DNA from 2 places in the Arthrobacter sp. 05T442 genome. Region 2 is predicted to be linked to the other one. Evidence: riboswitches for the same ligand, from Rfam matches in the RefSeq annotation. Region 2 holds a riboswitch; the other holds the start of a gene.
The links. Region 2 has a riboswitch for S-adenosylmethionine ahead of AC1DES_RS11980 (DUF1737 domain-containing protein). Riboswitches for the same ligand answer to the same signal wherever they lie in the genome.
Positions count from the first base shown of each region.

Region 1 (4,809 bases), on a different contig from region 2:
GTGGCCTCCGTTGCTGCCAGATAGTAGCTGCGGGTCTTGGCCAGTTCCTTGATGTCCTCCGGGGTCACGGAATCTTCCCAGCGGGTCAGCTGGCTGGCCAGGCCGGTGAACTCCGGGCCCACGGTCGGCGTAAAGTGCGGTTTGTGGACGTCCCCTGCATGCATGATGCGCGAGAGCCGGTGCACCCAGGGAACCGAGGTGTCCAGCTGGTTCCAGACCAGCCCCAGGACACCACGGGGCCGGAGGACCCGGGCGATCTCCGTGCTGGCCGGAAGGGGATCACACCAGTGCCAGGCCTGGGCCACCGTGACAAGGTCGAAGGCTTCAGCCTCGAGTCCGGTGTCCTCCGCCGTTCCCACGACGGCGGGGACCCCCGGCAGCGTCCGGCGCAGTTGTTCCAGCATGTCCGCCGAGGGATCGACCGCGACCGTGTGCAGTCCACGATCGATCAGCAGCGCGGTGAACTTGCCGGTTCCGGCGCCGATGTCCGCGGCATTCCGCGCCCCGGCCGGGATCAGCCAGTCTGCGGATTCGCCAGGGTAGCCCGGGCGGACACGCTCGTAGTGTTCCCCGCCGTCCTGGAAGCTTTGCCCGAGCTCCTGGCGCCGCCCGCTGTGGAGTTTGGGTCCGTTGTGGAGCCTGGGGCCGCCGCGTGCCACGTGCGATCTCCTTCGGGAAAGTCCTGGTGTTGTGGATACCCTTCGAATTTACCGCACTCGCGCTGGCCTTCAGGGCGAGGTCTTCAGTGACTGGCCTTCGGCGCCTGGCCGCCAGGGCCTAGTCTTCAGTACACGGCGCCGCGCCTGCGGTGCCGGGTGTGTTCGGCGCCCAGTGCGGGTAGCTGCGGGTGTCGTTCGCCGGCACCCACCGGCCGGCGTCCACCACGTAGTCCCAGCCAAGTCCGGTCTGCCGGAGTCGTTCGATGCCGGCCAGCAGCCGCTGTGCATCCTCCAGCCGTGAGCCGAGGCCGAAGCTGGCCCGCAGGGAGCCGGCGGGCAGGCCGAGCCGTTTGAGCAGCGGGTGGGCGCAGAAGCGGCCGTCGCGCAGGCCGATGCCGTGTTCGGCCGAGAGATAGGCGGCCACGAGGCCGGCGTCGTAGCCTTCGACCGAGAAATTGACGACGCCGATGGTGCCGGTGCCCTCCCCGTCGCCATCTGCAGTGGTGTCTGTGAAGATGTGGTGGACGCTCACGCCGTCGATGCCCTGGAGCCCGTCGACAAGGAAAGCGCGGATGGCGTTCTCATGGGCGTGCCACTGCTCCTGGTCCAGGGCGGCGATCACTTCCGTGGCGCGGGCCAGCGTCGCCGCGCCCAGGACGTTGGGGGATCCGCCTTCGTGCCGTGCGGGGCCGGTGGTCCAGCTGACCGAATCGAGCCGTGCGTCACGGACGGCGCCGCCGCCGGCCAGGTGCGGGGTGCCGGCGTCGAGCCAGTCGGGGCGTCCCACCAGGACGCCCGCACCGAACGGCGCGTACAGCTTGTGGCCGGAGAAGGCGACGTAGTCGACGTCGTCGGCGGCGATATCGATCCGCCGGTGCGGCGCCAGCTGGGCGGCGTCGACGACGATCCTCGCCCCGAACTCGTGCGCCAGGGCGGCCAGTTTCCGGACGGGCAGGATTTCCCCGGTGACGTTGGAGGCTCCAGTCACGGCAAGCAGGCTGATGCCCCCGTGCGCCAGTTCCCCGCGCAGCTTCTCCACCGTGGCCGTGAGGGTGGGGGCCGCGACGACACTGCGGTGGGGCACGCTCTGCCACGGCAGGAGGTTGGCGTGGTGTTCGATGTCGAGGTAGAGCACCTCGCCGGTGTGCCGGCCCCCGCTCACGGGCAGGCATCCGGCCAGCAGGTTGAGGGAGTCGGTGGTGTTCCGGGTGAAGATGACGGAGTCATCGGCGCGGCCGCCGACGAAGTCCCGCACGATGCTCCGGGCGTTCTCGTATACCGACGTGCTGATCTGGGAGGCGTAGCCAGCGCCGCGGTGCACGCTCGCATAGAACGGCAGGATCTCGTTCAGGTAGGCAGAGACCACGGACAGGGCGGGGGCCGAGGCGCCGTAGTCCAGATTGGCGTAGCGGACGTGTCCGCCGTTGATCAGCGGAGCCTGGATCTCTGCACCTGTTACCGCGGAGAGCGGCCGGCGGGCGATGGCGAACCGTGCGTCGGAGTCCGCACCGGACAGCAGAACGTCGGGGCGGCCGGCCTGGGAGCCTGCTGTGGCACGGATGGCGGCGGGAAAAGTGGCAGTTGTCATGGGACCTCGCTCGAAAAGGACCCCACGCACCGGGGATCCGCGCTTGCCGGGTCCGTACCGGACCGGCCAGGTCGTCACCCGGGGCACCCCACCGCGAATGGAGGGTTGCCGGCCAGCAAACCGGGGTTTTGCGCTGGCACTCGTGACCTGCTTCGAGCCTAGGACATCCGCGCAGCCGGGGAAAAGGCCCGGCGCCAATGTGAAGCGCTTTGTTACGGGACGGGCGCTTAGAGGAGGTCGTCCAGGCCCGGGTTGAGGCGCTTCAGGACTTCTGAGTGGAGGATCGAGTTTGTTGCCAGGGCGTTGCCGCCGAACGGGCCGTCTTCGCCTTCCAGGGACGTGAAGCGGCCGCCGGCTTCGGTCACGATCGGCACCAGGGCGGCCATGTCGTAGAGGTTCAGCTCCGGCTCGCAGGCGATGTCGACCGCGCCCTCGGCCACCAGGCAGTAGGACCAGAAATCGCCGTAGGCCCGGGTGCGCCAGACTTCTTCGGTGAGGCCCAGGAACTCGTCCAGGTTGCCGCGCTGCTTCCAGCCGGTCAGGCTCGAGTAGGACAGTGAGGCGTCCGAGAGCTCGGAGACGTTGGACACCCGCAGCCGGGTGGCCGCAGCAAGTGATCGGCCCGTGTAGGCGCCGGCACCCTTGGCCGCCCACCAGCGCTTCCCCAGTGCCGGGGCGCTGACGACGCCGACGACCGGTTCGCCCTCGTCCACGAGGGCGATCAGGGTGGCCCAGACCGGGACGCCACGGACAAAGTTCTTGGTGCCGTCGATCGGGTCGATGATCCAGCGGCGGGAGCCATGGCCGGAACTGCCGAATTCCTCGCCGAGGACGGCGTCGCGGGGGCGGGAACGGGACAGCTGGCCCCGGATGGCCTCCTCCGCGGATTTGTCGGCGTCGGTCACAGGCGTGAGGTCGGGCTTCGTCTCTATCCGAAGGTCGAGCGCCTTGAAGCGGCTCATGGTCTGGGAATCTACGGAATCTGCCAGTACATGGGCAAGGCGCAGGTCATCGTTGTAGCTCGAAGCGGGTTGACTCATGGTTCCAAACTACCGCCAAAGCGGGCCGGCAGGCGGTAGGCCACGTCGCGGCGCCGCAGGCCGGGGGACCGGCAGCCCGGCCGTAGGCCCTACGAGACGGTGCCCAGTTCCTTGACGTCCTGGGCTTCCATCCGCGGGTCCGTCCCCAACAGCCGGCGCAGGGAGGCGAGCCGGGCCGGGCCGGAGGCTCCCGCGTGGCCGGCGGCCACCCAGGCGTCGACCCCGCAGTTGACGGCGGTGGAATCGTGCTTGCAGCCACGCTCGCAGTCATCGGTTCCCGGCTCGAGGTCGGGGAAGGAGCGCAGGATCCGGTCCGGATCCACATGGGCCAGGCCGAAGGACCGGATGCCGGGGGTGTCGATGATCCAGCTGCCGGCCGGGGCATCGTTGACTTTCAGGGCCAGCGCCGAGGAGGAGGTGTGGCGTCCGCGGCCGGTCACCGCATTGACGCCGCCGGTGGCCCGCTCGGCTCCCGTGAGCGCGTTGACCATGGTGGACTTGCCGACGCCGGAGTGGCCCAGCATGACAGTGACCTTGCCGTCGAGGTAGCCGCGCAGCTGGGACACCGCGTCCTTGTCCAGCCGCGCGGAGAGTCCGTCGTCCGAGCGGGCGTCGATGCCGGACGCAGCCGAATCCGCCGTCTTGGAGATGATCACCGGGAAGTCGAGGTGCCGGTAGTTGGACAACAGCTCCGCGGGGTCCTTGACGTCAGCCTTGGTGACGAGCAGCAGCGGTGCGATGCCGGCATCGTAGGCGGCCACGAGGGCCCGGTCGATGAAGCCTGTCCGCGGCTCCGGATTGGCCGCAGCGACCACCACCACGAGCTGGTCCGCGTTGGCGACGACGGCGCGTTCAATGGGGTCGGTGTCATCGGCGCTGCGCCGCAGGAGCGTCTTGCGGTCCTGGATCTTGACCAGGCGGGCGAGGGTGTCCGGTTCACCGCTGACGTCTCCGACCAGGGAGACGAAATCGCCGGCGACCACTGGGGAGCGGCGAAGTTCGCGGGCCCTGGCGGCGATGATCTTGCGTTCGTCGCCGGTGCCTTCGCCAACGACGGCAGTGTAGCGCCCGCGGTCCACCGTGATGATCCGCCCGGTGACCGCCTCGTCGTAGCTGGGCCGGTCCTTGGTGCGGGGGCGGGTGCCTTTTTTGTTGGGGCGGATCCGGACGTCGGATTCATCCCACGAGTCAGTGCTGCGTGCCAACGGTGGCATCCTTCTCTTCGGCGGGGGCCGCGCGTTCCGTGGCGGAGCCCGGCAGGGAACCGTGGGCCAGCATCGCGGTCCAGAGCTGCGGGAAGTCCGGCATGGTTTTGGCCGTGGTGCCGATGTCGTCGACTTCGACGCCGGGTACTGCCAGGCCCAGGATGGCGCCTGCCGTGGCCATGCGGTGGTCCGCGTAACTGTGGACGACGCCCCCGTGCAGGGCTGCCGGGCGGATGATCAGGCCGTCGGAGGTTTCCTCGGCATCGCCGCCGAGTCGGTTGATTTCGGCTACCAGTGCGGCGAGACGGTCCGTCTCG
Region 1 covers NZ_JBFTKM010000006.1:151,116-155,924, forward strand. Annotated here, with positions in the region: gene AC1DES_RS08695 (class I SAM-dependent methyltransferase) at 1-659, opposite strand, end outside; gene AC1DES_RS08700 (aminotransferase class V-fold PLP-dependent enzyme) at 778-2,247, opposite strand; SAM riboswitch class IV at 2,282-2,395, opposite strand; gene hisN (histidinol-phosphatase) at 2,475-3,287, opposite strand; gene rsgA (ribosome small subunit-dependent GTPase A) at 3,377-4,492, opposite strand; gene aroA (3-phosphoshikimate 1-carboxyvinyltransferase) at 4,476-4,809, opposite strand, start outside.
Region 1: linked by a shared signal. The riboswitch ahead of AC1DES_RS08700 (aminotransferase class V-fold PLP-dependent enzyme) and the one ahead of AC1DES_RS11980 (DUF1737 domain-containing protein) in region 2 are both predicted to bind S-adenosylmethionine.

Region 2 (4,809 bases):
TTGCGGGCCAGCTTGTTCCACAGCGCTTCCTTGCCGCGGAGTTCCTGGGCCAGCGCTGCGACCATCGTCAGGCCCGTGAACACCGGGTAGCACGGAATGAGCGGGAGCGCCCATACGTGACGCAGGTAATTCCGCGCCCGGTTCATGCCCAGCGCAAACACGGAGAGGACGACTGTGACGAAGAGCCCGGTCCAGCCAAGGAAACCCCACACCTCGGCCTCCAGCGGACTGCGGCCGAGGGCGAGCAGGAACGCCAGATAGGGAAGAGCCAGGAGCTGGGCAACCGGGAAGACCACCATCGTCACGGCAGTGAACAGCAGGTACGTCCCGAACCGGCCGTGGCGGGGGTTGCCGATCATCCCCGTGTGGGCACCCATGGTTTGCAGCAGGCCACGGGCCCGCCGGACACGGTGCCGCCAGAGTGCGCCGATGGTCAACGGCGACTCCGCATAGACGAGGGCACGCGGGGCGAAGACCACCCGGTAGCCGGCCTTGTGCACCCTCCAGGTCAGTTCCAGGTCCTCCCCCACCATGTCTTCCCGTAACGGCCCGATGTCCTCGATGACCGCGCGGCGGAACGCCCCGATGTGGCCGGAGACGACGGGAAGGCCGCCGATCAGCGCCAGCGCGCGCCGGACCATGCCGATTTCGATGTGGCTGGTGAAGGCCGGAACCCGGGTTTGCACCCGGTTCAGATTCACCGCCCTGTCGTCGCCGCAGACAGCGCCGGTGCGCTTGTCCTCGAAGCCCCGGAGCATCCGGAGGACCGTGCGGGCGGAGAAGATCCCGTCCGCATCAGCGAACATGAGGACGTCGCCGGTGGCGTTGCGGATGCCCAGGTTAAGGGCGGCCCCCTTGCCGGCGTTGGCCTGCGTCAGGACGGTGATCCGCGGATCGGCTGCCGCGAGGCGTTGCATCAGCCCGGCGGTGTTGTCGGTGGAACCGTCGTCCACGAGGATGACGTCGTACCGGTCGTACCGGGTGAGCTGGATGGACCGAACGCAGTCCTCAATGACTCTTGCCTCGTTGTAGGCCGGGACAATGATCGAGACGCTGGGCCACTCATCCAGGAGAGTTGGCACACCGCGGCGCCGCCGACGGGAGGCCCGGACTTCGAACCAGACCGCCAACGGCAGGATCAGGAGCTTCACGAGACCGAACACGAGGATCGGCAAGCCGAGGAGCAAAAGCAGGAACAATGCCCCCGGGACGGCTGGTTCAAACCAGGACACTGGCGTAGGCTCCCGCGCCTGGCCGGAACGATGCCGGGTTGAAAGAGGGAAGCGTGAACGACGCCAGGACGGCATCGAGGAGTTCGGGAGCAGCTTCGCTGTTCGCGCCGAAGCGGGCGGTCACCGCAAGCACCACCGGGGTCCCGTCCCCGCGTCGTCGGACATCGACATCGACCGGGCCGGCCAGACCGAGAGCCCGGACGGCAGCCATCGCCACATTGCCCACATCCATGGACTCTCCCGTTCCCAAACGGCGGGCGGACACCGCGTTGCCGTGGGCCAGTTCGGTCTTTTCGACGACGATGGCGAACGGCGCCGTGCTGTTGTGCGCGGGCGTGCCGAAGACCATGGGCCCGTACTCGGCGCCAGGGATGAACTCCTGGACAATCTGCCCTTCCGGAAGGCTGGCCCAATCCACGCCGGTGGTGCCGTCGACGACGATCACCCCGCGCCCGCCGCGGCAGACCCGCGGCCTGATCACGACAGGGCCGCCGAGCGCGGCCATCGCGGCGCCTGCGTCGGCGAAATCACCGGGGACGCCGAAGCGGGGGACGGGGACGCCTCCCTGCCGGAGTTGCCACGCGGTGAAGAGCTTGTCGTTGGCGAGGGCCACCGGGCCGGGGTCCCCGATGATGACGCGCACGTCCGCCCCGAACCCGGCACGGGCTGCCGCGATATGCGGAAGTTCCTCGCTGAGCGTCGGGATCACCAGGTCGATCTTCTCGCTGGCAATGAGCCGGCGCAGCGCCGAAATCCTTTCCGGATCGGTGGCGGGAGGGACCGCCACGACGGTGAGGCCGGCCTCGGCGGGAAGGTCACGGAAGTCTGTGCCGAGGACCGGAAAGCCCCGGGCCCTGAGCTGGGCGGCGACGGCGCGGCCCGCGGGCCCGCCGATGCCGGTGACGAGGATGCGGGGCATCAGAGTTTCTCCATTTCGGTGCTGAGCGGGCGGACGGGAGCTAACCGAACGTGCACTCCCAGTAAATGCGAGCGGCCCGGGGGAACGCCCGAGTAGGCACCACTCGAACTGTCGGGCCGGAACCGGAATCCCGCACAGGTAATACCTCTCTTGTGGCACTACGGCGCCTTGTCTTTGACCGCCGGGCCCCGAACCGTCCAGGGACACTGAGCGCCGCGGGCGGGCCGGTTACTTAACATGACGACGGCGGCGGTGCGGGCCGGAGAAGTAAGTGTTACGTTTTTGGGGAGTAATGAGAACCGGCGTCAAGCCCTGACTGGCCGGTCGGCAACCCTCCTCCCACGGCGGGGTGCCTCAGGTGAAGACTCGGCATCATCGACCATTCGATCTGCAAGCGTGAAAGAAGGAGATCCGTCATGCCTGACGCGTCCACCCCAGCGGCACCTCCCGCCGCACCCGAAACGGCCGCGGAGGAAAAACTGGCCTACCGGCTGTTCACCGGCCCCGATGACCGCGCCTTCTGCGAGCGTGTCTCGGCCGCACTGGCCGACGGCTACGTCCTGCATGGAAGCGCCTCCGCCACCTTCAACGGCAGTACCGTGATCGTGGCGCAGGCCGTCGTCCTGCCGGCCGCCATCGCCAGCGCGGACGCCGCCGTCGCCAGCGCTGTGGATGATCTGGAGAGCGACGGTTTCGGCTCGGAAGACGCCTTCGAGGGCCACGCATGAGCTACGCCGGAGACCTTAGTCCGCAGGAGGCCTGGGCCAAGCTGCAGGACGGCGCCATCCTGGTGGACGTCCGCACGGAGGCCGAATGGGCCCACATCGGCATCCCGGAAACCGCGGCCGCGACCGCGACCGAACAGCCAAACGGCACCCTGTTCATCCAGTGGAACCTTGCCGGCGGCATCCCCAATTCGCGGTTCATCGCCGAACTGAAGGCGCGGGTGCCGGAGGACACCGCCGTCGAACTCGTGTTCCTCTGCCGCTCCGGGGCCCGCTCCATCGCTGCCGCGACCGCAGCCACGCAGGCCGGGTACACCTCGTACAACGTCCTCGAAGGCTTCGAAGGCGAACCGGACCGCTACGGCGACCGGACCGTCAACGGCTGGAAGAACCGCGGCCTGCCCACCAGCATTGGAAAGAAATAAGTGACTTTCAACCCCGACGCCGCCGGCTGGAGCCCCGACACCCAGGCTGTCCGCGGCGGCCTTGACCGCACCGGCTTCCAGGAAACCACCGAACCGATCTTCCTGAACTCCGGATTTGTCTACGAATCCGCCGCCGCCGCCGAGCGCGCATTCACCGGCGAGGACGACCGCTTCGTCTACTCCCGCTACGGCAACCCCTCGGTCGCGACCTTCCAGGAACGGCTCCGGCTGCTCGAAGGCACCGAGGCATGCTTCGCCACGGCATCGGGCATGTCAGCCGTCTTCACCGCTCTCGGCGCGCTGCTCGGGGCCGGTGACCGTGTGGTCGCGGCCCGCTCGCTCTTCGGCTCCTGCTTCGTGATCCTCAACGAGATCCTGCCCCGCTGGGGCGTGGAGACGGTCTTCGTCGACGGCCCGGACCTGGACCAGTGGCGGACCGCGTTGTCCAAGCCGACGACGGCGGTCTTCTTCGAGTCGCCGTCGAACCCGATGCAGGAAATCGTCGACATCGCCGCGGTGAGCGAACTCGCGCACGCCGCGGGAGCCACCGTCGTCGTCGACAACGTCTTCGCCACTCCCCTCCTGCAGCGCTGCGGAGACCTCGGCGCGGACGTGATCGTCTACTCCGGCACCAAGCACATTGACGGGCAGGGCCGGGTCCTGGGCGGTGCCATCCTGGGAACCAAGGAGTTCGTGGACGGGCCCGTCAAGCAGCTCATGCGGCACACCGGTCCGGCACTGTCCGCCTTCAACGCCTGGGTCCTGGCCAAGGGCCTGGAAACCATGGCGCTGCGCGTCAACCACTCCTCGGCGTCGGCGCTGCGCCTGGCCCAATGGCTGGAAGAGCAGCCCGCCGTCAGTTGGGTCAAGTATCCGCTGCTGCAGTCCCACCCGCAGTACGAGCTCGCCGCGAAGCAGATGAAGGCCGGCGGCACCGTGCTCACGCTGGAGCTTTGCCCCTCGCCAGGGCGCTCCGCGAAAGAGGCAGCCTTCGCCCTCCTGGATGCGCTGCGGATCATCGACATCTCCAACAACCTGGGTGATTCGAAGTCCCTCATCACGCACCCGGCGACGACGACCCACCGCGCCATGGGCCCGGAAGGCCGGGCGTCGATCGGACTGAGTGACGGCGTAGTGCGGCTGTCCGTGGGCCTGGAAGACGTCGAGGACCTCATCCGCGACCTCGGGCAGGCGCTCAAGCAGATCTAGCCGGAACTGCCTTCCCAATGCCCTGCTGCGTTGTCACGTTGACCGCGTGGGCAACGACGCCGGCCAGCCCGGCATCGCTGAACTGGCGGCGCTGTGCCTGGGAACCGGTGCCCTGCTCGAGGATCCGCTTCACGCCCGCGCGTACCAGGGGGAGTTCGCCCTGCTCTGCCAGCACCGGGGCCACGTAGTCCACGAGCGCTTCGACGACCTCCCGGGCAGGGGCGGGCCGGAAGCTGCCGAAATCCAGCAGCTGCCCGGCCACACCGCAGTTGCTCGCCTGCCAGGCGGCCATCCGCAGG
Region 2 covers NZ_JBFTKM010000011.1:22,191-26,999, reverse strand. Annotated here, with positions in the region: gene AC1DES_RS11990 (glycosyltransferase family 2 protein) at 1-1,232, opposite strand, end outside; gene AC1DES_RS11985 (ATP-grasp domain-containing protein) at 1,219-2,151, opposite strand; SAM riboswitch class IV at 2,440-2,554, shown strand; gene AC1DES_RS11980 (DUF1737 domain-containing protein) at 2,568-2,879, shown strand; gene AC1DES_RS11975 (rhodanese-like domain-containing protein) at 2,876-3,301, shown strand; gene AC1DES_RS11970 (O-succinylhomoserine sulfhydrylase) at 3,302-4,510, shown strand; gene AC1DES_RS11965 (glutamate--cysteine ligase 2) at 4,497-4,809, opposite strand, start outside.